2 regions of the Lactobacillus sp. UMNPBX12 genome follow, and region 1 is predicted to be linked to the other one. Evidence: predicted binding sites of a transcription regulator. Region 1 holds the regulator's gene; the other holds the start of a gene.
The links. Region 1 encodes NrdR, which represses ribonucleotide reductase genes. Its sites were predicted from a motif close to ACACNATATATNGTGT; they were not measured.
Positions count from the first base shown of each region.

Region 1 (12,261 bases):
TCCTGATAACTCATGGGTTGTAGATATGAAAGATGTACGAAAAAATGGTGGTGGTTTTTCAGAAATTGTAAGAAGGAAATCTACTGATATTTATAAAAGTAATAAATACTCTTTCAATAAGAATGCAGTTTTATATGGTAAATTAAGACCATATCTCCGAAAAGTTGAAATAGCTCAAACTAGTGGTTTTACAACCACAGAAATGCTGCCAATTAATGTAGTTGATTTAAGTACTTTAGTTCCACAGTATTTAAGATATGCTATGCTTTCACCATACTTCGTTAATTTGGTTAATGATTCTATGTATGGTATGAAAATGCCACGTGTAGGAACGACTTTTTTAGCAAAAATGGTAGTACCACTTCCACCATTAGAAGAACAAAAACGAATTGTAGAAAAAGTTGAGGAACTTCAAAGTTCAATAAGCAATTTATCTAAATAAATTAATCAAAAAAGTTTAACTAGAAGATGGAGCTAACATCATGCCAATATTCACTAGATATAAATTGAGTGGTGAGTTTAAACCCGATGATGAGTTAAAACAATTTATTAGAGATTTTAATAAAAAACATCAAAAATAAGATTGATAAATTTCTACTTGTAACTACTATTCTTAGTTGATATCTTTTGATATGATTTTATGAGTAGAAAACAAACGTTTTGTTTTAAATCTTTATTTAACTCATGAGAAATGTAAATAGATCCTGATAAAAACAGGCTGTTTGCAAAAGCTGTTTCTTTATCTAATCCAAGAGGAATGTAAATACAATAAACAATGGCTTAAAGTCTTCACGACGTCCATTTTTTATCTAACTCAAGAGAATTACAAATAAATATATTTACAATAAAAAAGGCGATTCCTTAGTGGAAATCGTCCTTTTTTGCGTGTACAGAACAATATGGAGTATTTAAAGCTAATTCATATACTAAGTTTAATTTACCAATTATCGTTACTGATCCCGATGAAATAAAAAATATAAATACCTTAACGGTCGGATTTAAGGCTATTAAAAGAACATTATTTAGAAATACAGATAAACAATCTTATTATGTGACTTATAATGTTAAGAATTTACTACAGGATTCACGTTTTAAGAAGGGATATAATAACGAAATAAAAATTTTCATTACTATAAGTGAGATTTTAAATAGTGAAAAACTAGAAGATGCTTTTTTGTATGATGAATTATCTAAGTTAGATATAATTCTGGGAGAGTTGAAGAATAGTGAAATAAGTGATCAAGCATTATCCGATATAGTAAATATGTATAAATACTTAATTGAAAATAAAACGATGCTTTCAGTTGAGGTGAAAAGTTTATTGCGTGATATTACGAAAAGATCTACATTGGGTTTTGCCACTGAGAATAATCAAAAAAGAAAAGACTTAATGCTAGAAATAAAAAAAGACTTTAGTAAAATTTCTGATAGAACTATAACGTCAACTAAATTTTAAGCTAAAAGTTTATATTTGATCTGATATAATAATTAAGAATCTAATTTTAAGATTGTTGTTAAAACAATTTTTAAAATTATGGTCGCATTTATATGAGTGCGTGGATTGAAATCAATATATGCTTTCTGTTATTCCTTTTAAAGCTAATTGTAGGCTAATCAGAAAGGTTAATATTTAAAGGCTCCATAAAAGTGGAGCTTTTTTCTTTTACATTAAACTTCCTATTAAAAGATTACCCTTGAAACTGGTAAAATAGATAAGTAAGTATAGAGAACAATTTTTATAAAAGGGGAATAAAATGGCAGATAAAAAATTACTTCTAATCGATGGTAACTCTGTAGCTTTCAGAGCCTTTTACGCTCTTTATCGTCAACTAGAATCTTTCAAGAGTCCAGACGGCCTGCATACCAATGCCATTTACGCTTTTAAGAACATGCTCGATGTCCTTTTAAAAGACGTTGATCCGACCCACGTATTGGTAGCTTTTGATGCAGGAAAAGTCACTTTTAGAACAAAAATGTATGGTGAATATAAGGGTGGACGTGCGAAAACTCCAGAAGAGTTGCTCGAACAAATGCCTTATATTCAAGAAATGCTGCATGATTTAGGCATTAAAACTTATGAATTAAAGAATTACGAAGCAGACGACATCATTGGTACTTTTGCTGCGAAGGGTGAAAAGGCCGGGTTCACAACCACGATCGTAACTGGTGACCGCGACTTGACCCAACTTGCGTCCGACAAGACGACTGTCGAAGTAACTAAATCTGGTGTTTCTCAACTTGAAGCTTATACACCAGAACACATGAAGGAAGTTAATGGTGTTACTCCAACCGAATTCATCGACATGAAGGCCTTAATGGGTGATAACTCTGATAACTACCCAGGTGTCGAAGGTATTGGTCCTAAGACAGCTTCTAATTTAATTCAAGAATATGGTTCAGTAGAAAATCTTTACGATCATATTGATCAAATGAAGAAATCTAAGCGTAAGGAACGTTTAATTCGTGATAAAGACAAGGCCTTTTTAGCTAAAAAACTTGCTACTATTGACCGTGATTCACCAGTTACACTCGATATTGATGATGTAAAACGTCAACCAGTTGATTATGAGAAACTGCGTCAATTCTACGAAAAGATGAACTTCCGCAAGTTTTTGGCAGAACTTAATGCTTCAGGTGCTGGTCAAGGTAGTGCAGATGTTGAAAAAGTTGAATACACCGTTTTAAATGATAACAATGTTAAAGATGTCAAAGCTACTGAAAAAGACACTGTTGAATTTTATCTAGAAATGCTCGGTGCTAACTATCACCTAGCTCCTTTTGTTGGCTTCAGTTTGAAGCTCAATGACAAAATCTACGTTTCAAGAGACGTGGAATTGCTTGAAGAAGATAATATCAAGCACATCTTAGAAGACGAAAAGATTAAGAAGAATGTCTTTGACCTAAAGAGAACAATGGTTGCTGCACATCGTTTGGGCATTCACACTCACGGTCTTGATTACGACATGCTTTTGGCATCCTACTTGATCAATAATGAAAACAACTCTAATGATCTTGGTGAAATTGCCCATCTTTATGGGGATTATTCCGTTAAGACCGAGCTTGAAGTCTACGGCAAAGGTAAGAGTGAACATATTCCCGATGATGACGATGAATTGTTCAACCACTTAGCTTCCAAGGTCAACGCCATTGAAAAACTTAAGCCGGAGCTTCTTAAAAAGCTTAAAGAACACGAACAGGATGCTTTGTTTGACACAATCGAAATCCCAACTGCTCGCGTTTTAGCCAGAATGGAAATGAACGGGATGAAGGTTGAAGCCAGCACTTTGCTTCAGTTGCAAAATGAATTTGCCGTTAAATTGAAGGAACTCGAAGACAAGATTTACAGTCAAGCAGGTGAAAAGTTCAATTTGAATTCACCTAAGCAATTAGGTCACATTTTGTTTGAAAAGCTTGGTTTGCCAGTCATCAAGAAGACCAAGACTGGTTATTCAACTTCAGTTGAAGTACTTGATCAATTGAAGACGCAAAGCCCAATCGTTAGCGAAATTTTGGACTATCGTCAAATTGCCAAGATTCAATCTACCTATGTAAAGGGTCTGCTTGACGTCATTCAACCAGATGGCCGTGTTCACACGCGTTACTTGCAGACTTTGACTGCAACTGGTCGACTTTCTAGTGTGGATCCTAACTTGCAGAACATCCCTACCCGCACCGAAGAAGGAAAGCAAATCAGAAAGGCCTTCGTGCCAAGTGAACCAGACGGCTACATTTTCTCTTGCGACTACTCACAAGTTGAACTTCGTGTTTTAGCTCACGTTTCGGGCGATCAAAACATGCAAGAAGCCTTCAAGACCGGTTATGATATTCACTCACATACCGCGATGAAGATTTTCCACTTGGATTCACCAGATCAAGTAACGCCGCTGATGCGTCGTCACGCTAAGGCTGTTAACTTCGGTATCGTTTATGGTATTTCCGATTACGGTTTGTCCAAGAACTTAGGCATTTCTAGAAAACGTGCTCAAGAATTTATCGACAACTACTTCGAACAATATCCTCAAATCAAGGATTACATGAATAAAGCTGTACAAGAAGCGCGTGACAAAGGCTATGCCGAAACAATCATGCACCGTCGCAGATACTTGCCAGATATTCATGCTAAGAAATACACCGTGCGTGCCTTTGCTGAAAGAACTGCTATTAATTCACCAATTCAAGGTTCAGCTGCCGATATTATTAAAATTGCAATGATTAACATGCAAAAGAAGTTAGATGAACTACATTTGAAGACTAAAATGGTAGTGCAGGTACACGATGAATTGATTTTTGATGTACCAAAAGATGAGCTAGAAACAATTAAAAAGATTGTGCCTGAAGTAATGCAATCAGCTGTTAAGTTGGATGTGCCACTAATTGCTGATTCTGGCTGGGGACACAATTGGTATGATGCAAAGTAGGTGATAAAATGCCTGAAATGCCTGAAGTTGAAACAGTTCGAAGAACACTGCTTCCTTTAGTTAAGGGAAAAACTATTAAAAAAGTGATTTTGTGGTATCCAAAAATTGTGGCGACTGATCATGAAAAATTTTTATCTGAATTGCCTGGTAAAAAGATTATCGATATTGATCGCTACGCCAAGTATTTGCTTATTCGCTTGAGTGATAATTTAACGATTGTTTCTCATTTGCGAATGGAAGGAAAGTATCATTTAACTGCGTCTGATGCGCCTAAGGATAAACACGATCACGTTGAGTTTGTTTTTACTGATGGAACAGCGTTGCGGTATAATGATGTGCGCAAATTTGGGCGGATGCAGCTAATTTTAACTGGCACCGAAAGACAAACTACAGGGATTGGTAAGCTTGGAGTAGAACCAAATAGTTCTAAATTTACTTCAGAATATTTAATCAATGGCTTAAAGCGTAAGAAGAAAAATATCAAAAACACTTTGCTTGATCAATCAGTAGTAGCTGGTCTAGGTAATATTTATGTTGATGAGGTTCTTTGGCGAACCAAGATTCATCCTTTAAGTCAGGCCAATAAAATTCCTGTGGAAAAAGTATCTGAATTACATGATCAGATTAATAAAATTATTGCCGAAGCAATTAAGCTGCAAGGTACTACAGTTCATTCCTTTTTGAATGCGAATGGACAAGTTGGTGGCTTTCAAAGTAAATTGCAAGTTTACGGTCATGTAGGTGAGCCCTGCCCAGTTTGTGGTACTAAATTTGAAAAAATTAAGGTTAATGGTCGGGGAACCACTTTTTGTCCTCATTGTCAGGTGATTTATAAATGAGTTATGTCTTAGCATTAACAGGTGGAATTGCCACCGGTAAAAGTACTGCTGATGATTTTTTTAAAAAGAAAAACATTCCGATTATTGACTGTGATCAAATTGCCCACGAACTGATGAAACCCGGCAATGCATCTTGGCAAGCGATTAAAGATCATTTTGGGGTAGAATATTTAAATTCAGACCAAACAATAAATCGTAAAAAATTAGGGCAATTAGTTTTTAATAATAAAAGAGCCTTGTCTGAATTAAATCAGTTGACGCATCCGTTAATTTTCGATAAAACAGTAGCAAAGATAAAAGAATATCAGAATTTTGCTCTTGTTATTTTAGATGCACCAGTGTATTTTGAAGCGGGATTGGATAAAAAACATGTAGCTAATGGAGTTTTAGTGATTACCCTTCCTGAGCAATTACAGATTGAACGTTTAAAAAAGCGTAATAATCTATCTGACGAGGAAGCAAGAATGCGGATTAATAGTCAGATGCCATTAGCTGAAAAAGAAAAAATGGCTGATTTTGTGATTGAAAATACTGGTACAATAAAAGAACTAGAGAATAAACTAGCACAATTATTGGTAAAGATTAGAGAAGAGGGATAGCTATGGAATGTCCAAATTGTCATCAAAATGCTTCTCGCGTTATTGATTCGCGGCCTAGTGATGAAAACCGGGCTATTAGACGGCGCAGAGAATGTGAAAATTGTGGTTTTCGCTTTACTACTTTTGAACGAGTGGAAACCGCTCCTTTGTTGGTAGTAAAAAATGATGGTACCCGTGAACCATTCAGTCGAAAGAAAATTTTGCACGGAGTAATGGCAGCCGGACAAAAACGGCCAATCAGTAGTGAACAATTTGAGCAATTGGTTGATCGTGTCGAAAATAAGATAAGAAAACAAGGCGTTAGTGAAATTTCATCTAAGAAGATTGGTCAGTATGTCATGGATGATTTGGCTAATTTGGATGACGTAGCTTATATTCGCTTTGCTTCAATTTACCGTGAGTTCAAGGATATGTCTAGCTTTATGAAGACAATGGAAGATATGATGGCCAAAAAAGGAAAGGGTAATTAGTCATGTTTGCAACGTCTGATCCTAAGCATCTTTATTATGTAGCCAACAAGATTACCCTTTTTCCAGAGAATGAGAAAATCTTGATTAAACTGTATCAGCCTTTGGTTGGCGCGGTGGCAATTGCCTTGTATCAGACTTTGATCAATGACTATGATCCATATGGTATTGTTTCTGATGCAAAGGGAATTTATTCACTACAGGAGCAACTTGATTGTAGTTTAAAAGATATGTTTCATTCTTTGCATAAACTGGAAGCCGTAGGTTTAGTGCAAACTTTTTTAGCGGATAATGTCTTCAATAATATCATTGTTTTTAAGTTATTACAGGTTCCTAGTGCAGACAAATTTTTTGCAACACCACTGCTAGCAAGTTTGTTGAAAGAAAAAGTTGGCAGCCCAACTTTTCATGACTTGAGTCATGCTTTTGCTAAGGAAGCAAAACTGCGTGAAAAGCCAATCAAGAATGCGCGCGATGTCTCAGCCAACTTTTTTGATGTTTTTCGCTTGCCAGGGGATGAAGCAATTAATCCATCTAATGAGGTAGTAGAAGCTGCGCAGGAAAATAAAGCGCCTGAGGTAGAAACTGCTGAAATTAATGCCCAGGATCCAATTGATTGGGATCTGATTAAAGATCAATATAATGTCTATCAAATTCCAGCTCAAGAAGTAGAAATTAAAAAGAACCAAATTCGGGGCTTAATACAGACATATAATTTATCGGAACAGGAATTTGTGGATGAGACTGTTCCCTGTTTGCATGGTACACATAAGTTAAACATGCATGAAATTAGTAATACCATAGCAGAAAATTATAAACGATTGCATACTAGGGAAAACATTCAAAAACAAATTGAAGAAGGCAAAAAGCGCGCTATTGCGACTATCAAAGGTTTGGATGCTAATGATAGAAAACTGTTACTCGAAGCTAATGAAAATTCTCCATCTGAATTTTTATACAAATTAAAAACTGAAAAGGGTGGAATTGTAGCTCCAGGCGAAAACTATATTATTAATCAGCTACACACGCAGTATGGCTTGCCGGAAGATTTGATTAATATATTGATTCATACCTGTTTGACCTACGATACTGTTGTAACTTCTAATCGTGCTTATCGAATAGCTAATGATTGGCTGCAAGGTGGTATTAGTACTGGGGTACAAGCTCTTGAATATGTGAAGAAGCGTAAAGCCGATATTCTTAAAAAGAAAAATCGACAGTCATATCGACAAAATAAGCGAGTCGAAAAAGGTACCGATTGGAGCAAGAAAAAGGCTAAAAATGAAGGTATGTCAACAGAACAGCTGAAGGATATCTTTAAGGATCTGAAAAATAAGTAAATAGAGGGTAGGTGAAATAATGGAAGCAATTGGTGATTTGCTTAAAAAAATAGTTAAAGAGCGTAATTTAGGTAATGAGAAAGAACTGTTGAAAACTGCTTTACACGATCCAGATGTGCAAGCGTTTTTGCAGGCAAATAGGGAAAAAATAGATAAGGCGATGATTCGAAATAGTATGGCCAATATCTATGAATATTATGCGCAAAAACATAGTCAGAATCAGGTGCTGGCCGGTTATGCTCCGCAATTATTTTTGAACGGCAAAGTAATTGATGTACGTTACAAACCTACCGAGGCTAAGATTGTAGCAGATCAGCAACGAGCAGCCAAGCGGCATCTTCATTTAATTGATCTGCCTGCTAAATTGCATGATGTTAATTTAAGTGATATTGAGGTTACAAATGATCGCCAGCAAGCTTTAACCCTGATTTATGATTTTTTGAAAAAGTACAAAACTGATCCTCACCAACAAGGCCTTTATTTGTCGGGCGACTTTGGGATCGGGAAGACCTATATGCTAGCGGGACTTGCAAACTATGTAGCAACTAATTTTGATCGGAATGTTGTATTTTTACACGTTCCGACTTTTATTGCAGGTTTATCAAGTCATTTTGGTGATAACAGCTTGCAAGATGAGATCAGGAATTTAGCTGAATGCGATGTCTTAATTTTGGATGACATTGGGGCAGAAACATTAAGTCAGTGGTCACGTGATGACGTTTTAGGAGTAATTTTACAGGCAAGAATGGACAATGTTTTGCCAACCTTTTTCTCTTCTAATTTAGATATGGAAGCATTAGAGTCACACTTTGAGGAAACCCGTAATGCAACTGATCCAGTTAAAGCTAAAAGATTAATGCAACGAGTACGTTTTTTAGCTAAAGAAGTAGTAGTTTCCGGTCCTGATCGACGAAATTTTTCGCATTAATTTCAAAAAGGTCTTGCATCGTTCACTTTGATGCGTATAATTGAAGTTAATTAAACGAGACATGATGATGTTCGGCTCAGAGAGAAGGACCTAGTTCTGGAAGTTCTTCATTAGAAAATCACCCCAATCGTTTATTCCCCAAAATTGAATTTTAAGAGGCTGGATACCTTTATCAATCTATACGAGAGGTTAGACGTACGCTAACCTGAATTTTGGGTGGAACCACGCAATTAACACGTCCCAGTGCTTTTATTAGCACTGGGATTTTTTTATTGGAGGTAAAAATATGAGTTTTTCAATTACTTTGCCAGACGGTTCAAAGAAAGATTTTGATAGGGCTGTTTCAGTTAAGGAAGTAGCTTCATCAATCGCTACATCTCTTGGAAAAGCTGCCGTTGGTGCTAAAGTAAATGGCGTTGTTAAGCCACTTGATTATGAAATTGACAATGATGTTGAAGTTGCTATTCTTACTGACAAGGATGAAGAAGGCTTAGACATTTTAAGAGCTACTGCTGCTTTTGCACTTGAAGCAGTTGCTAAGAATAAGTACCCAGAACTTCGTTTGGGTCAACATGTTGCTGATGAAGGCGGCTTTTACGTAGATACTGACAAAGATGACCAAATTAAGGTTACTGAATTGCCAGAACTTGAAAAAGCTATGGAGAAGTTGATCAAGAGTGGTCAAGCAATTGAACATGTTGTGATGGATAAGTCAGAACTTGAAGATATTTTCAAGGATGATCCATATAAGAGCGACCTTTTGAAGGAAATTGACAGTGACAAGGTTGATGCTTACAAGTTAGGTGATTTCGTTGACTTTGGCTTTGATGCTTTATTGCCAAACACTGGTAAGATTAAGCACTTCAAGCTTTTGTCAGTTGCTGGTGCTTACTGGCTTGGTAAATCATCCAACCCAATGCTTCAAAGAATCTTCGGTACTGCTTTCTTCAAGGAAGCTGCTTTAAAGGAAGATTTGAAGCGTCGTGCAGAAATTAAGGAACGCGACCACAGAACTATCGGTCGTGACCTTGACCTCTTCTTCGTTGATCCTAAGGTTGGTGCTGGTCTACCTTACTGGATGCCAAAGGGTGCTACTATTCGTCGTGTTGTTGAACGCTATATCATCGACCGTGAAGTTGCTGACGGTTATCAACATGTTTATACTCCAGTATTAATGAACCTTGATGCTTACAAGACTTCAGGTCACTGGGCACACTACCGTGATGACATGTTCCCACCAATGGACATGGGTGATGGCGAAATGCTTGAACTTCGTCCAATGAACTGTCCTTCACATATTCAAATTTATAAGCACCACATTCGTTCATACCGTGACTTGCCACTTCGTGTTGCTGAACTTGGTATGATGCACAGATATGAAAAGTCAGGCGCTTTGTCAGGCCTTCAACGTGTACGTGAAATGACTTTGAATGATGGCCACACTTTTGTTGCCTTGGATCAAGTTCAAACTGAATTCGCTAAGATTTTGAAGTTAATCATGGACGTATACAAGGACTTCGATATTACTGATTACTACTTCAGACTTTCATACCGTGATCCAAAGAATACTGACAAGTACTTTGCAAATGACGAAATGTGGGAAAGAAGTCAAAAGATGCTTAAGGGTGCTATGGATGACCTTGGCCTTGACTATGTTGAAGCTGAAGGTGAAGCAGCCTTTTACGGTCCTAAGCTTGATATTCAAACTAAGACTGCTTTGGGTAATGATGAAACTATGTCAACTATCCAACTTGACTTCATGCTTCCAGAAAGATTTGGCTTAACTTACGTTGGTCAAGATGGTGAAGAACACCGTCCAGTTATGATTCACCGTGGTATTGTTGGTACTATGGAAAGATTCATTGCTTACCTTACTGAAATTTACAAGGGTGCATTCCCAACTTGGCTTGCTCCAGTTCAAGTTGAAATTATCCCAGTTAACCTTGATGCTCATGGTGAATATGCAGAAAAGGTTCGTCAAGAACTTGCTAAGCGTGGCTTCAGAGCAGAAGTTGATACTCGTAACGAAAAGATGGGTTACAAGATTCGTGAATCACAAACCCAAAAGGTACCTTACACTTTGGTATTAGGTGATGACGAAATGAACGCTAATGGCGTAAACGTACGTCCTTACGGTACTGACCAAGAAAATTCAATGAGCCTTGATGACTTTATTAAGGAAATTGACGCTGACGTTAAGTCATACTCAAGAGAAAATTAATTAATATAATTAAAAAATAAAATAAAAAACGTATGCTAGGTCTAATTAAGACGACTTTATTGCATACGTTTTTTTGTTGGTAAAACTAATGTAATTGATTTTTTACGTTTGTAAGTAAGAAGTAAAAAAACTGTCATCGCCTTTAACTTTTATGAAATATTTTAATGAAATAATGAAAATAGCAGTTATATAAGGGAAGGTGATAAACGTGAAAAATAAACTCATTATATTTATGACAACTGCGCTATTTATGTTAGCTATTATTGTAATGGGTCAAAATAGAGTGGATGCTGCATCCTGGGGAGCTAAGAACTTATTTACTACGCCAAAGAAAACTCGCGGAACATGGTACTATAAGCATGAAGGCGAAATCAAGAAGCTTAAAATCACAACGCATACATTTAATAAAATCAAATTGTATAAAATGTTGAGCAGTAATAAAGCAATTAAGTGGACTAAAAAATTAGCTAAGGCTGATAAGAAATCAGGATATAAATTAGCTCAAAAGGTTGGTACTTCTCAGTATGAAGCTACTGATTTCAAATTTCATAAAACACCAGGTTTTGCTGCTAATGGCTGGCTATCTAGCGATAGAGCAGATTCAGGACACACTTATGTTGCTATAAAGAAAAAAGATAAAAGTAATAATGATAAAGTAGATGCACTGAGAGTAGGAAATGGAGCAGATAATTCATTTTTATATTATTGCTATAAGAGCAAAAAATTAGTCAAATAGGTTATAATAATTTTATTGATTATTCAATCACATTTTTATATTTTGCACTGAAATCTTAATTCAGTGCTTTTTTCATGAGGATTAGACTAAATAAGATGATAATACGCCAGCGAAAAAATTATTTAACTTCTCAATTTTTATCTAAGATTAGTGCAGATGGAACTTTGAATATTGAAAGTTTGATTGTTCTGACTTGCGCAATTTTTATTGCAAGTGTTGGATTAAATGTTAATTCAACAGCTACTATTATTGGTGCAATGTTAATTTCACCTTTGATGGGACCGCTGCTAGCAATTGGCACAGGCCTTGCTTTATATGATGTTACTTTGCTGCGTAAAGGAACGATTTCATTATTAGCAGAAATTATTATTAGTTTAGCTGCATCTACAATTTATTTTCATTTTTCTCCTTTGACTTATGCTAGCCAAGAAATTATTGCACGAACTTCACCAACGATTTGGGATGTAATGATTGCGTTTTTTGGAGGAGTTGCTGGAATAATCGGTGCACGTAAAAAAGAAGCAAATAATATCGTACCTGGTGTAGCGATTGCAACAGCCTTAATGCCACCAGCTTGTACGATAGGGTATTCAATTGCAGCAGGCAATCTTAAATATTTTTTAGGATCAAGTTATTTGTTTTTGATTAATTGTGTTTTCATAATTTTGACTGCTTTTTTGGGTGTAAAAATTATGAAATGGCTAAGTTATTCT
Region 1 is NZ_PCYY01000026.1:10,743-23,003, forward strand. Features, by position in the region: gene CP363_RS09010 (restriction endonuclease subunit S) at 1-442, shown strand, start outside; gene CP363_RS09015 (hypothetical protein) at 1,052-1,456, shown strand; gene polA (DNA polymerase I) at 1,755-4,418, shown strand; gene mutM (DNA-formamidopyrimidine glycosylase) at 4,427-5,257, shown strand; gene coaE (dephospho-CoA kinase) at 5,254-5,856, shown strand; gene nrdR (transcriptional regulator NrdR) at 5,859-6,326, shown strand; gene CP363_RS09040 (replication initiation and membrane attachment family protein) at 6,329-7,663, shown strand; gene dnaI (primosomal protein DnaI) at 7,683-8,591, shown strand; gene thrS (threonine--tRNA ligase) at 8,878-10,812, shown strand; gene CP363_RS09055 (hypothetical protein) at 11,012-11,548, shown strand; gene CP363_RS09060 (DUF389 domain-containing protein) at 11,644-12,261, shown strand, end outside.

Region 2 (12,261 bases), on a different contig from region 1:
AATATGAAAATCTTGGGTCTAATGCTTTCTAATGGCTTGATTGGCTTAGCTGGTGGATTATTAGCCCAAAACGGTGGTTACGCTGACGTTAACATGGGGATCGGTACTATGGTTATCGGACTAGCTGCCATCATTATTGGTGAAGTCGTTTATGGCAATTTAAGTTTAACCGCCCGCTTGGTAGCAGTTGTTATCGGCAGTATTATTTATCGCCTTATCTTACTCCTAGTCCTCCAACTTGGCTTTAGTACCAACGACTTTAAATTGATTTCCGCTATTATTCTTGCTATTTGTATGATGCTACCTTTATTTGAACAAAAATTCCGCACTCGTAAATTATTAAAGAAAGGCGTTGAAAAACCATGAGTACTATTCTTGATTTACAAAATATTACCACTACCGTTAATGCTGGTACCAATGAAGAAAAGCAAATCCTCAAAAATATTAATCTAAAACTTGAAGATGGAGATTTTGTTACTCTTTTAGGAACCAACGGTGCTGGTAAATCAACGCTACTAAATATTATCAATGGCTCTATTTTTCCTACTAGCGGAAAAATAATGCTCAAAGACCAAGATTTAACCAATCTTTCTGAAGTAAAACGCGCTAAATATATTGCCCAAGTATTCCAAGATCCTAAAATGGGTACAGCTCCGCGAATGACTGTTGCGGAAAACTTATTACTTGCAACCAAACGAGGTGAACACCGCGGTCTGCGTTTAAGAGGCCTAGATAAACATATGCAAGAATTTAAACGCCAGGCGGCCCAACTCCCTAATGGGTTAAATGAACGCTTAAATACTTTTGTAGGTAATCTTTCTGGTGGTCAACGACAAACATTAAGTTTTTTAATGGCAACAATTAAGCGCCCTGATTTGCTCTTACTAGATGAGCATACTGCGGCGTTAGATCCAAATACTAGCCGCGAATTGCTTGAACTAACTGATAAAGTTGTGCAAGAAGAGCATTTAACCTGTGTCATGATCACTCACCAATTAAAAGACGCAATCAAATACGGAAACCGCACTATCATTTTAAACAATGGTAGAATCGTTTTTGATGTCAAAGGCGACGACAAAAAACGCCTAACTGAGGAGGATATTCTGCAATACTTCACAGATTAGAACGTTATTTTAGGATTATAAGTTAAGAGTGAACGACAGCTATAATATGAACACTGTGAATTTGCGGATTTTCTTATTATAATAAGAGCCGAGGTCATCGTTAAGGGACTTATACCAAAAATCTCCGCAGTTATTCAAAATGAATAGCTGTTTTTTTCTGCCCTTTTTACGAAATTCCGTAAAACGTTATTCTAGCAACATTTACCCAGCAAAAATATTTTTCTAAAAAATGTGCTTTTTTCCTTGTATTATATAACGTACGTTATATAATAAGAATTGTAAGGAATGAGGAACGAGAAGTTCCAGTAGATAAGTGATTAGAATTAGAGGTATTCATTATGTTATCAAAGAAAATGGTTAAGGTTGTTTCAGTTGTTGTTGCTTCAATGGGTTTAATGAGCGTTGGTGCTTCAGTTAGTCAAGCTGCTAGTTTTGAAGCTCCTAAGCTTGGAACTGCACAAGTTATGCCAACCGATCCTTCAATCAAGAAGGGTGACAAGATTTTTGTTACTGTTAAAGACACCAAAAATCAAAAAGTTAACGTTTTGAATGCTCAAGGTCACAAAACTACTCAAAAAGTTTCTATGGGTTCAACCTACACTGCCAAAGATGTCAAAAAGGCTGATGGCAAGAAGATCGTTAAGATCAACAAGAGCCAATGGTTGAACATTAAGGATGTTGTAAAAGACTAATTCTTCTAGATCAAAAAATAAACAATTTACTAATGAATATCCAAAAAGAGAACCCTGCTCAACGGAACAGGATTCTCTTTTTTGCTTGGTTTAATATTTTAAGCAATAATGTTTATTTCTTTTGTGCAGCTGCCTCAGCTTCTGCATCAGTATTTGATGGGGTTAATTCAGGGCCAGCTGTAACCTTAACAGCTTCTGCACTAATATATCCATCTCTAGTCTGCTCCCATGGATCACTAGAAACAATGTGATAAAACAGCTCAGCTTTATTGTCAGTCGAAACCCAAATGTATTTCAGGTTATCTACTTTCCAACTATCTGGCATATATCCCACAGTAACCTTTGATCTAATTGTACCATCTGCTTGTCTAATATAAGTATTCTTAAGTAAATTCACATATGTAGTTTTGTTTTCTTTTGCTTCTTTAGTTAAAAACTGTAAATCTATTCTAGGTTTGTTTACATCTAGAGAATACAAAAACTTATTTTTGGAAACCTGATAAAAACCAGGCATATCGGCTACTTGTGGCTTAAGATTCAAAAGCGCAGTTACTTTAAATTTGCTACCTTTTTTCACTTTATTCTTAGTAGCATTCCCATTAGCATTATAGAAAACAGTATTCTTTTTAGTTACAACATATCCTGAAGTAGCTATCAATTCTGAATTATTGATCTTACCAACATTAGCCACTTTAATAAATTTACCTTTTACCGTAGTGTAATAAGCTTGGCCTTTAATTAAAATATACGGCAGCCAATATCTTTGATAATTGTAAATAGTGTAATATTTTTTATTTTTACTCAGTTTTTGTATCTTTCCTTTAACTGATACACTTTCATCTTTTAATAGTTTTTTCGAATCTTTAACTCTACTCCCTTTTTTATTATAAAGATATGTATTATGATTCAACGTTACTTCAGTGGTGTTTTCTTTAGAATCTGCGTGAACAACAAAATTTGTTAGAGAGAACAATATTCCCCCTAAAGTCATTATTGTTCCCAATTTTAATACTTTCATAGTATGTCCCTTCGTTTTTTTGATTGCTAATATGATTATTATATTACGTAATCATCAAAATAGCGAAGGAAAAAACCTCCGCCATTCAATTCAATATTTACCATTTAACTCGAAAAATCTGATTACCAATAGTTCCTACACCATTTTTATTGTGATATGCAACAGTAAGATATAGGTCATTATTGCCAATTACTTGAATTCCTTCAAGTTCAGTTGGATATCCTGCAAAATTTTGATTAAGACGTGTATCACCTGTTAAATCAAGGGTATTCAATGCTCCTGGTTGCTCCCAACTAAACTTTACAATTTTTCTTTTATTGCTATCAGCATGTGTAGGATCATATTGACTAGAAACATAAACATTCAAGTCATCATCAATATCATATCCTTGAATTGAACCAATCCTACCTACAAAATTATCAATATCAATAACTTCGCCAGCTTGACATTGCTTTAGTTCAGACACAGTGACATTACCACCTGGATTACCATTCAACAACGCATTCACCTTAGGTAATTCATATAAACCAAAGTGTCCGCTATTATCAGTCCATACCGTTGCAATCATCAAATATTTATAGTTAGGCGAAACTGCTGCTTCTACTCTTTTAATATGCTTTCCATGCCAATCACCATTAGTAATTTCAACCAGATTAGAAATTCTAGCCATTTGAGTATTATTAGATACGCGACCAGAATTATATTTAACACGAGCGATCTGAGTAGTCCAACGATCATCATTAGGCTTAGTCCCAATAAACCAGCTCCCATCGCCGGTGGGGCCTGCATACTCCCAGGTTTGGGTATGACCACCAGCTGCATATTTATTTTTGCCAGCTTTGATTTCTGCTCCAGTTCTGCCAACTAGTGTTAGTCCAGGTGTAGGAGAACTAATACTTGCCCCGTTCTTTGCCCGACTAACATAAGTATTATTCTTATACATTTGCAAAACGTAAGTGTAGGTATGTCCAATATTTGCCTTTTGCACTACTCTAGCAAATGGTGCATACAAACGACTCTTTAAACTAATATCAACCATAATAAAACCTCCGAAAAAATTTAAAAATTACTACTTATCCTGAGTTTGCTCATTCATCTGCTTAGCTACTTCCGCAAAGATGTCCTGTACTTCCTGCCTGTTTAGCTTGAAGCCTTTTGCATCAAGACTATTCACTACTGCATTGCCAACACGATTAATCTTTTGCTCGTCAGAAAGATTTTCCTTATCGTATAAGCGTACATAGCTTTTCATCAAGCTATCTGCAGTATCACGGAATCGCTCTAAGCGCTTGTTCTTGAAATGAACCCTGCTCAAGATGCCAATACCTACTACGCTAACTACCCATAAAGCAAGAAAACAAAAAACACACTACATGCATAATTGCACATTGTAGTGTGTTTTTTAATGAGAAGATATTCTATTTTACGTAGGTTTCCTTAATTGCTAAAACTGATAAAGCGCCTAAGAAGCCTGAAATACCAGTAATCAACATCATTGCCGGCATGGAGTTACCCACCATTGGGAAAATCATGAAGCTGAGCAATGATGCCACAATTTGAGGTAAACAAATTGAACAATTGAATAAACCTAAGTAAGTTCCCATGTGCCTACCTGATAAGGCATTAGATACCATCGTCAATGGATAAGTATTCATACCAGCCCAACCGATGCCAATTAAAATGAAGGATAGAATTAAAAGCCCCTGAGAATGAATCAAGAAGATTGAAGTATATCCTACTCCACCTAGTAGCAAACTGATACCGTAACCTAGCTTGTGGTGATTATTTGGAACCTTCGCTAAAACATATGACCAAACTACTGCCGCAATTGATTGTACAGCAGTTAAAACACCAAACCAGTTACCAGCAATCTGGTAGCCTGCAGAGGAGGCATTGGTCGTATTCCAAACATTTTGTGCAATAGCACCAGTAGCGTAAGTTGATAAATATTGGAAAGAAATCCAGCAGAAGAACTGAACTAATGACACTTGCCAGAAGACTTTTGGCGCCTTCTTAAGCAGTTCAATCCAACCACCGCCTTCTTGATTATCAGATTCTTTAATTCCATGATAACGAGCGTAGGTTTCTGGATCATATTCATGTACTCTGAATATCGTGAACAATGATGTAATGACTAAAACGGCAGCACCAACATAAAATGAAATAATTACTGATTGTGGTACCACACCCTTTTTAGCTGTATTAGCAACACCCAAACTAGTTAATAAGAACGGGAAAAATGCGGCAATAACAGCACCAAAGTTGGACAACATGCTTTGAATCCCATAGGCATATGACTTTTGTTCATCATTGACCATGTCACCAATCATCATTTTAAATGGTTGCATTGCCATGTTCGATGCCACGTCTAATATCGCGATTGCAACAGCACCAAATATTAGAGCCTCAATTGAACCATAGCCTAGACCAAAACTACCAACATTTGGTAACAAAATCATAGTAATTACGGCAAAGATCATACCGACTAATAAATATGGCAAACGCCGTCCAATCTTAGGAATCCAAGTTCGATCGGATAATGATCCAATTCCAGGTTGCACTACCAATCCAGCTAACGGCGGTAAAATAAAGAACCAGCCTAATTTTGTCGGATCAGCACCCAATGTTTGGAAGATTCGACTCATCTGTGATGTTTCCAAAGTAAAGGCGATTTGCACACCCAAATACCCCAAACTAATCATCCAAATTGTCGTACTAGCTAGCGTAGGTAACCCAGTTTTTTTCTCCTCCATTTATTTTTCCTCTCGTTTCTTAAATCGCTTTCAATAGTTAAAATATAGCGGTTACAGAAAGAGCTTTCAATATGATTTATCTTGTTACCGGTAACTAAATTTTTCTAAAGCATTAATCTTCCTACTATTCTATTCGTCCAATTTGGTAGTAAAATACTCTCATAGATTTATGGAGGTATTAATATGCTTTCTTTATTATTAACATTACTCTTACTCTGGCTATTCTTTAAATTAGGAATTGGCCTCATTAAAGTTATCGGCTTTTTACTAGTCGTAGGAATTATGTTTTTCTTTTTTGCCTATTTGCTCATTCCGTTCTTGGCCATTGCGCTAGCTGGAAGCTTGCTTTGGGCAACATTAAAATAGCGAAAAATAAAGGACCGCAAATTGCGGTCCTTTTTACATTTGTTTCAAATTTTCAGCGATTAGTTTTCCTAAAATCTCATAGCCACGATCACCAAAATGAAGTCCATCGTTTTTTACTCCTTGACAAATCTCGCTTAAATCGCCAGTATCCCGCATAGCTTGTGCCAGATCTGCATAACGAAAATGATACTCATGTGCTACTTCTTTCACGATCTGAGCATATTCCGCTACTAACGTATTATTCCGTACACGTTGCTTAGTTTCATCAACAGCTGGCGGCGAAACAAGCAGAACATGTGGTGGGTAATATTGACAAACTATTGCCGAGGAAATAATTTCCATATTTTGCTTAAATTGCCTTGCTGGCACTTGTTTGTGCATAGCCAAATCATTGGTTCCCAGTAAGATCACCAAATTATCGCACTGCTTTACGCTTAGTACTAATTCATTTAATTTGGCAAAAAATGCCCCAGAATTAATTCCCGAAACAGCCGTATTTTCTAGTTCAATCTTAGGCAAAAGCTGTTGTAAATTCCAATTAAGGTGCGGTTCATTTTTTCCTTCCTGGCGTGCAATAATGCTATCACCTGTCAAAAGTACTCTCATTATTTATTCGCTTTCTTTTTACTTTTCTTTGCCGATTTAATCCCTAAGACATCAAGCAAGAAAGTGAAGATCGGCACACCGACAATCAGGCCCCAAGTACCCCAGAAGTGTTCAGCTACTAACAAAACTAAAAAAGTATAAAAGATCGGTAATTCGGTCTTGCTAGCCATAAATTTGGGATTCAACACATAGGCCTCAATTGCATGAATAATCATGATCATAATGAAGATATAAATCACATAACGAATGCCACCAACAGAATAGCCGATAATATTTAATGGAATTAAAGAAATGATCACACCAGCTACTGGCACTAAACTTAAAATAAAGACCATTAAGCCTAAGGCAATAATTTGCGGCATATGCATAAATGCCAGACCAATCATCGTCAAGGCCGTATTACAAATGGCAATAAAGAATTGCGCCTCTAAAACAACACCAAAAGTATTGGTAAACTTTTTACCAAAATAGCGAATATCCTCAAAAAGCCATTTAAAGTAACCACTTTTAACAAATAACTTTGAAAATTCAATCATTCTATCTAATTCAATCGTATAGAAGAAACTTAAAATCAAGGACATAAAGGTAGCAATTGTTAAACTACCAAAATTGGTCACCGTATGCAGAGCAAAAGTTCCAACTCGTTTTGCCTGCGTAACAATCTCACCTTTACTGATATAACGCGTTACATGGCTGGCTAAGCGCGATGATTCATTTGATTCATAAAACGCCATCACTGACTTTACCATTTTAGATATTTGGCCAACTAACATGGGCAAATAAATGGTAACCACGAAATAAAGCAGCGCCAAGATAATTAGATATGTTACCGCAACAATTAGACCTGTTGGTATTTTAGGAAAATACCGCTGCACTAGATGAATTAAATGCACGATCACATAAGTAAAAATAAAAGTTAATAATACTGTGTTCATCATTGCTCGTATTTCATAAAGGCAGGCAATAATTAATAGCAGTACCACAAATCGACGTAATGGAATATTATTTTTAAATTTTTTCCAGGCTGTATCCATATTTTCCTCCAACATAAAAAGCTGTTATTTCCTTATTCTATGCCTAATTAGCCAAGAAAGAAAACTAATCTTAGCTTCAAAAATAATTTAAAAATAATATTTTTCACATTTTTATTAATTTTTCTATTGCTTTTTTCATTTTAATATCATAGAATAAAACTAAAATATTTTTAATTTATTTGGAGGTGCTTTTTGAATGAGTAAAGCAAAACGATATTTTGGTGCATTAGCACTTGTTTCTGGGGCAGCTTTAAGTTTAGTTGCCTGTGGTAATAATAAGAATGCCAAGACTAATGATGCGGCAGATACACATCACAAGTTCAGTCAAACTGTTCCTGTGAAAAGTGTTAAAAAAGGTGGGACCTTAAATTACGCTATCGAGTCAGATAGTCCCTTCACTGGTATTTTCTTGCCAGAATTATCTGATACTGATACCGACTCCCAAGTTGCAGAACCAGGACAAGAAGGGTTATTCTCAGTCAACGATCAATACAAGATTAACAATAAAGGTGCTGCTACCTTTAAGCTTGACCGTAAAGCCAAGACCGTAACTATCGAGGTTAAGAAGGGTGTTAAGTGGTCAGACGGCAAGCAAGTTAATGCTAAAGACGTGGAATACGCTTATGAAATTATTGCTAATAAAGACTCCAAGTCACAACGTTATACCGATTCTCTTGCCGACATTGTTGGTTTAGCAGAATATCACGAAGGCAAGAGCAAGAAGATTTCTGGTATTGAGATGCCTGATGGCGAAAATGGCCGCAAGGTCGTAATTCACTTTAAACAAATGAAGCCTGGTATGCTTCAATCAGGTAACGGTTACTTCTGGGAATACGCTGAACCTTACCATTACTTAAAGGACGTACCATTCTCCAAGTTGATGTCTAGTGACAAGGTTAGAAAACAACCACTCTTCTACGGCCCATTCCGCGTAAGCAAGCTTGTTCGTGGTCAATCTGTCACTTGGGAACGTAACCCGCATTACTGGCGTGGTACACCAAACTTGGAAAAGGTATCCATGACAGTCATCGGTACCAACTCAGTTACTCAAGCCATCAAGAGTCACAAGTTCGACGTAGCTGGTGTCGTTAATACCCAATGGGAAGATGTTAAGAATGCCACTGACACTAACTTTATCGGCAAAGTGCCTCTATCTTATAGCTACTTAGGCTTTAAGGTAGGTAAATGGGACAAAAAGGCTGGCAAAAACGTTGAAAACAAGAATTCTAAGATGAATAATCCATCATTACGTAAAGCTATGGCTTATGCAATGAACGTTGATGCAGTCGCTAAACGTTACTACCACGGCTTGGCCTTCCGCGTTAACACTTTGATCCCTGAACAATTTGGTGATTATACTGACAAGTCAATCAAGGGTTACCCATACAACTTGAAGAAGGCTAACGAATTATTGGATAAAGCCGGCTACAAGAAGAAGGGTGAATACAGAGTTCAACCTAACGGCAAGAAGTTAGTAATTAACTTGGCTGTTAGAAACAACTCAACTACCGCTGAACCTGTTTGGAGAAACTACATCCAACAATGGAAGAAAGTTGGTTTGGATGTTAAATTTGTCGGCGGCCGTCTAATGGAATTCAACAACTGGGTACAAGCTGTCGAATCTGACGATCCAAGAATCGACGTCTTCGAAGGTGGTTGGTCACTTTCAAGTGAACCATCCCCTAACGACCTTTACAATGAAGCTGCACCATACAACTTTGCTCGTTTCGTTTCACCTAAGCAAACTAAGCTTTTGGCTGATATCGACTCAGAGAAGGCCTTCAATCCTACTTACCGTGCTAATGCCTTCAAGAAGTGGCAAAAGTGGATGTATGATGAAGCATACGTTGTGCCAACTACCAACCAATACTCAGTCACTGCTGTTAACAAGAAGGTCACTGGCTGGTCACTTAAGCCTAGTGCCAACACTTGGTTCACTGCAGGTTTCGTAAAATAATTTCTTGAACAATCCTTTTTCTATATTTTCTATAACAAATAAAATTTACTTTTTAACCCCTATCAATTAATCTCAAAATATTCAGTAGCAAATTTGTTGCTGAATATTTTTTTATTTTTCTCAACCCCTATTACTAACCTAAATTGTAGAATGCAAGTCCCTTTTATGTGAAAAATTTTTAATATATAACACAACATATTGTGGTATACTCATAAATGTATTCATAGATAATGTGTTTTTGTGAAACAATAGTAACTTTTAGGAGTGAGTTTTTTATGCCTACCACAAGAATTAAGCTGGATCCTGACTTTATCGATTCAGTGAAACAAGAAGTTAAACCTCATTGGGGAGAATTAGGTTGGGTTACCTACAAGAGAACTTATGCCCGCTGGCTTCCTGACCAAAATAGAGCTGAGAATTGGGATGAAACTGTCAAACGAGTTATTGAAGGTAATATTAACCTTGATCCGCGCTTGCATGATAATCCTTCTGCAGAAGTAATTACGGAGTTAACTAATGAAGCACAAAAACTATTTCGTTTAGTCTATGGCTTAGCTGCTACTCCGTCTGGTCGTAATCTTTGGATTTCAGGTACTGATTATCAAAAGCGGAACGGTGATTCCTTAAATAACTGCTGGTTCATTGCAATTCGCCCACAAAAATACGGCGATAGCCACATTGCGCCTGCTTATCTTAATCCTGAGCAAAAAGCCGTTTCAATGCCTTTCTCCTTCTTATTTGACCAATTAATGAAGGGCGGCGGTGTTGGTTTTTCAGTGGTCAACGAAAATATCGCTCAAATTCCTTCCGTCGACAATAAAGTGGATTTAGCCGTAATCATCGACAAAAAGAGTCCATCTTACGAGGCATCCCTCAAGGTCGGTGCCATCGACAAAGACGAATGGGAAAAGCAAAGTGTACCTGACGACACAATTTATTACAAACTGCCTGACACCCGTGAAGGTTGGGTCTTAGCTAATGCCCGTTTAATCGACATGCACTTTAACGCCACTAATCCAGACCACAAAATCAAATTAGCACTCGATATCTCTGACATTCGTCCATATGGTGCTAAGATCCATGGCTTCGGTGGTACGGCTTCAGGCCCAATGCCTTTAGTTGAGATGCTTATTGATATCAACAACGTTATCAATGCTCGCGTTAATAGTAAGCTTACTGCCGTTGACGGCACTGATATTTGTAACTTGATTGGTAAAACAGTTGTTGCAGGCAATGTCCGTCGCTCTGCTGAACTTGCTCTTGGCTCTAGCGATAATCAAGACTTTATTAAGATGAAGCAAGATAAGGAAAAACTTTATCATCACCGCTGGGCTTCTAACAACAGTGTCGCAATTAACTCTAAATTTAATAATTATGGCCCAATTGCTGACGGAATTTTGCATAACGGTGAACCAGGAATCGTCAATCTTGATCTTTCACGCAATTATGGCAGAATCGTTGATGGTTATCAGGCCGGCATTGACGACAGCGTTGAAGGCACCAACCCTTGTGGTGAGATTTCTCTAGCTAATGGTGAACCATGTAATTTGTTTGAGGTCTTCCCTTATGTAGCGGAACAAGAAGGCTGGGACCTCAAGGAAGCCTTTGGCTTAGCTGCTCGCTACACCAAGCGAGTTACCTTCAGTCCCTATGATTGGGAAATTTCACGCGAAATCATCCATAAAAATCGCCGAATCGGGGTTTCAATGTCAGGAATTCAAGACTGGCTTTTAAATGATCTCGGTCACAGAGTTGTAACTGGCTTTGAGGATGCAGTCGATCAAGAAAATGGGCAAAAGATCAAGAAGCCAATCTATGACCCTCAAGCGGTTAAGATGGTTGACAGCCTTTACCAAGCTGTAGTTGACGCAGACAAGACCTACAGCAAGGAATTAGGCTGCAATGAATCAATTAAGCACACCACAGTTAAACCTTCAGGTACGGTAGCGAAATTGGCTGGAGTCAGCGAAGGAATGCACTTCCACTATGCTGGTTACTTGATTCAACGGATTCGTTTCCAAGCTAGCGACCCACTTTTGCCAGCTTTAAAAGAATGTGGCTACCACACTGAACCAGATATTTACACACCAAATACAATCTGTGTTGAATTTCCACTTCGTGCAGCTCACGCCGACAGCAAAAACTTTGCCTCAGCCGGCACTGTTTCCATCGCGGAACAATTTGCGACACAAGCATTTTTGCAAACTTATTGGTCCGACAATGCTGTTAGTTGTACCGTTACTTTCCAAAGCGATGAAAGTGATCAAATTGCCCCACTACTTTACCAATATCGCCATATTATTAAGTCAACTTCACTTCTTCCTTATTACGGTGGCTCACTTAAACAAGCTCCGAAGGAACCAATTGACAAGCAGACTTACGAGGCTAGAGCCGCATTGATTACTGATGATGTTGAAAAAGTTTTTGCTAAGCAAAATGATGATCAAAAAGGACTAGAGCTAGTCGACCAATCAGATTGTGCTGGTGGCGCCTGCCCAATTAAATAAATTTATTTGGAGGAATGGAATTGAAGAGTATGAGTAAACGTAAAATTAATCTATTTTTTGCAATTATTACTTTCTTTACGTTAGCCTTAACTGCATGCTCAAATAATAATTCAGCTACTAAAAAAAGCACAACTAACCAAATTTCGGTTAATTACACTTTAAAAGAAGGTAAAAAAACCTTTGATAAGAAAACCGTAAAAGTTC
Region 2 is NZ_PCYY01000020.1:24,535-36,795, forward strand. Features, by position in the region: gene CP363_RS08095 (ABC transporter permease) at 1-366, shown strand, start outside; gene CP363_RS08100 (ABC transporter ATP-binding protein) at 363-1,124, shown strand; gene CP363_RS08105 (hypothetical protein) at 1,463-1,816, shown strand; gene CP363_RS08110 (SLAP domain-containing protein) at 1,929-2,834, opposite strand; gene CP363_RS08115 (helveticin J family class III bacteriocin) at 2,932-3,873, opposite strand; partial or broken gene CP363_RS08120 (helveticin) at 3,904-4,188, opposite strand; gene CP363_RS08125 (SLC45 family MFS transporter) at 4,253-5,587, opposite strand; gene CP363_RS08130 (hypothetical protein) at 5,771-5,953, shown strand; gene CP363_RS08135 (SGNH/GDSL hydrolase family protein) at 5,987-6,559, opposite strand; gene CP363_RS08140 (AI-2E family transporter) at 6,559-7,593, opposite strand; gene CP363_RS08145 (oligopeptide ABC transporter substrate-binding protein) at 7,790-9,550, shown strand; gene nrdJ (ribonucleoside-triphosphate reductase, adenosylcobalamin-dependent) at 9,826-12,057, shown strand; gene CP363_RS08155 (DUF4430 domain-containing protein) at 12,087-12,261, shown strand, end outside.
Region 2: a site for NrdR is predicted at 9,739-9,754, ahead of nrdJ (ribonucleoside-triphosphate reductase, adenosylcobalamin-dependent). Genes of this name have one in related genera too.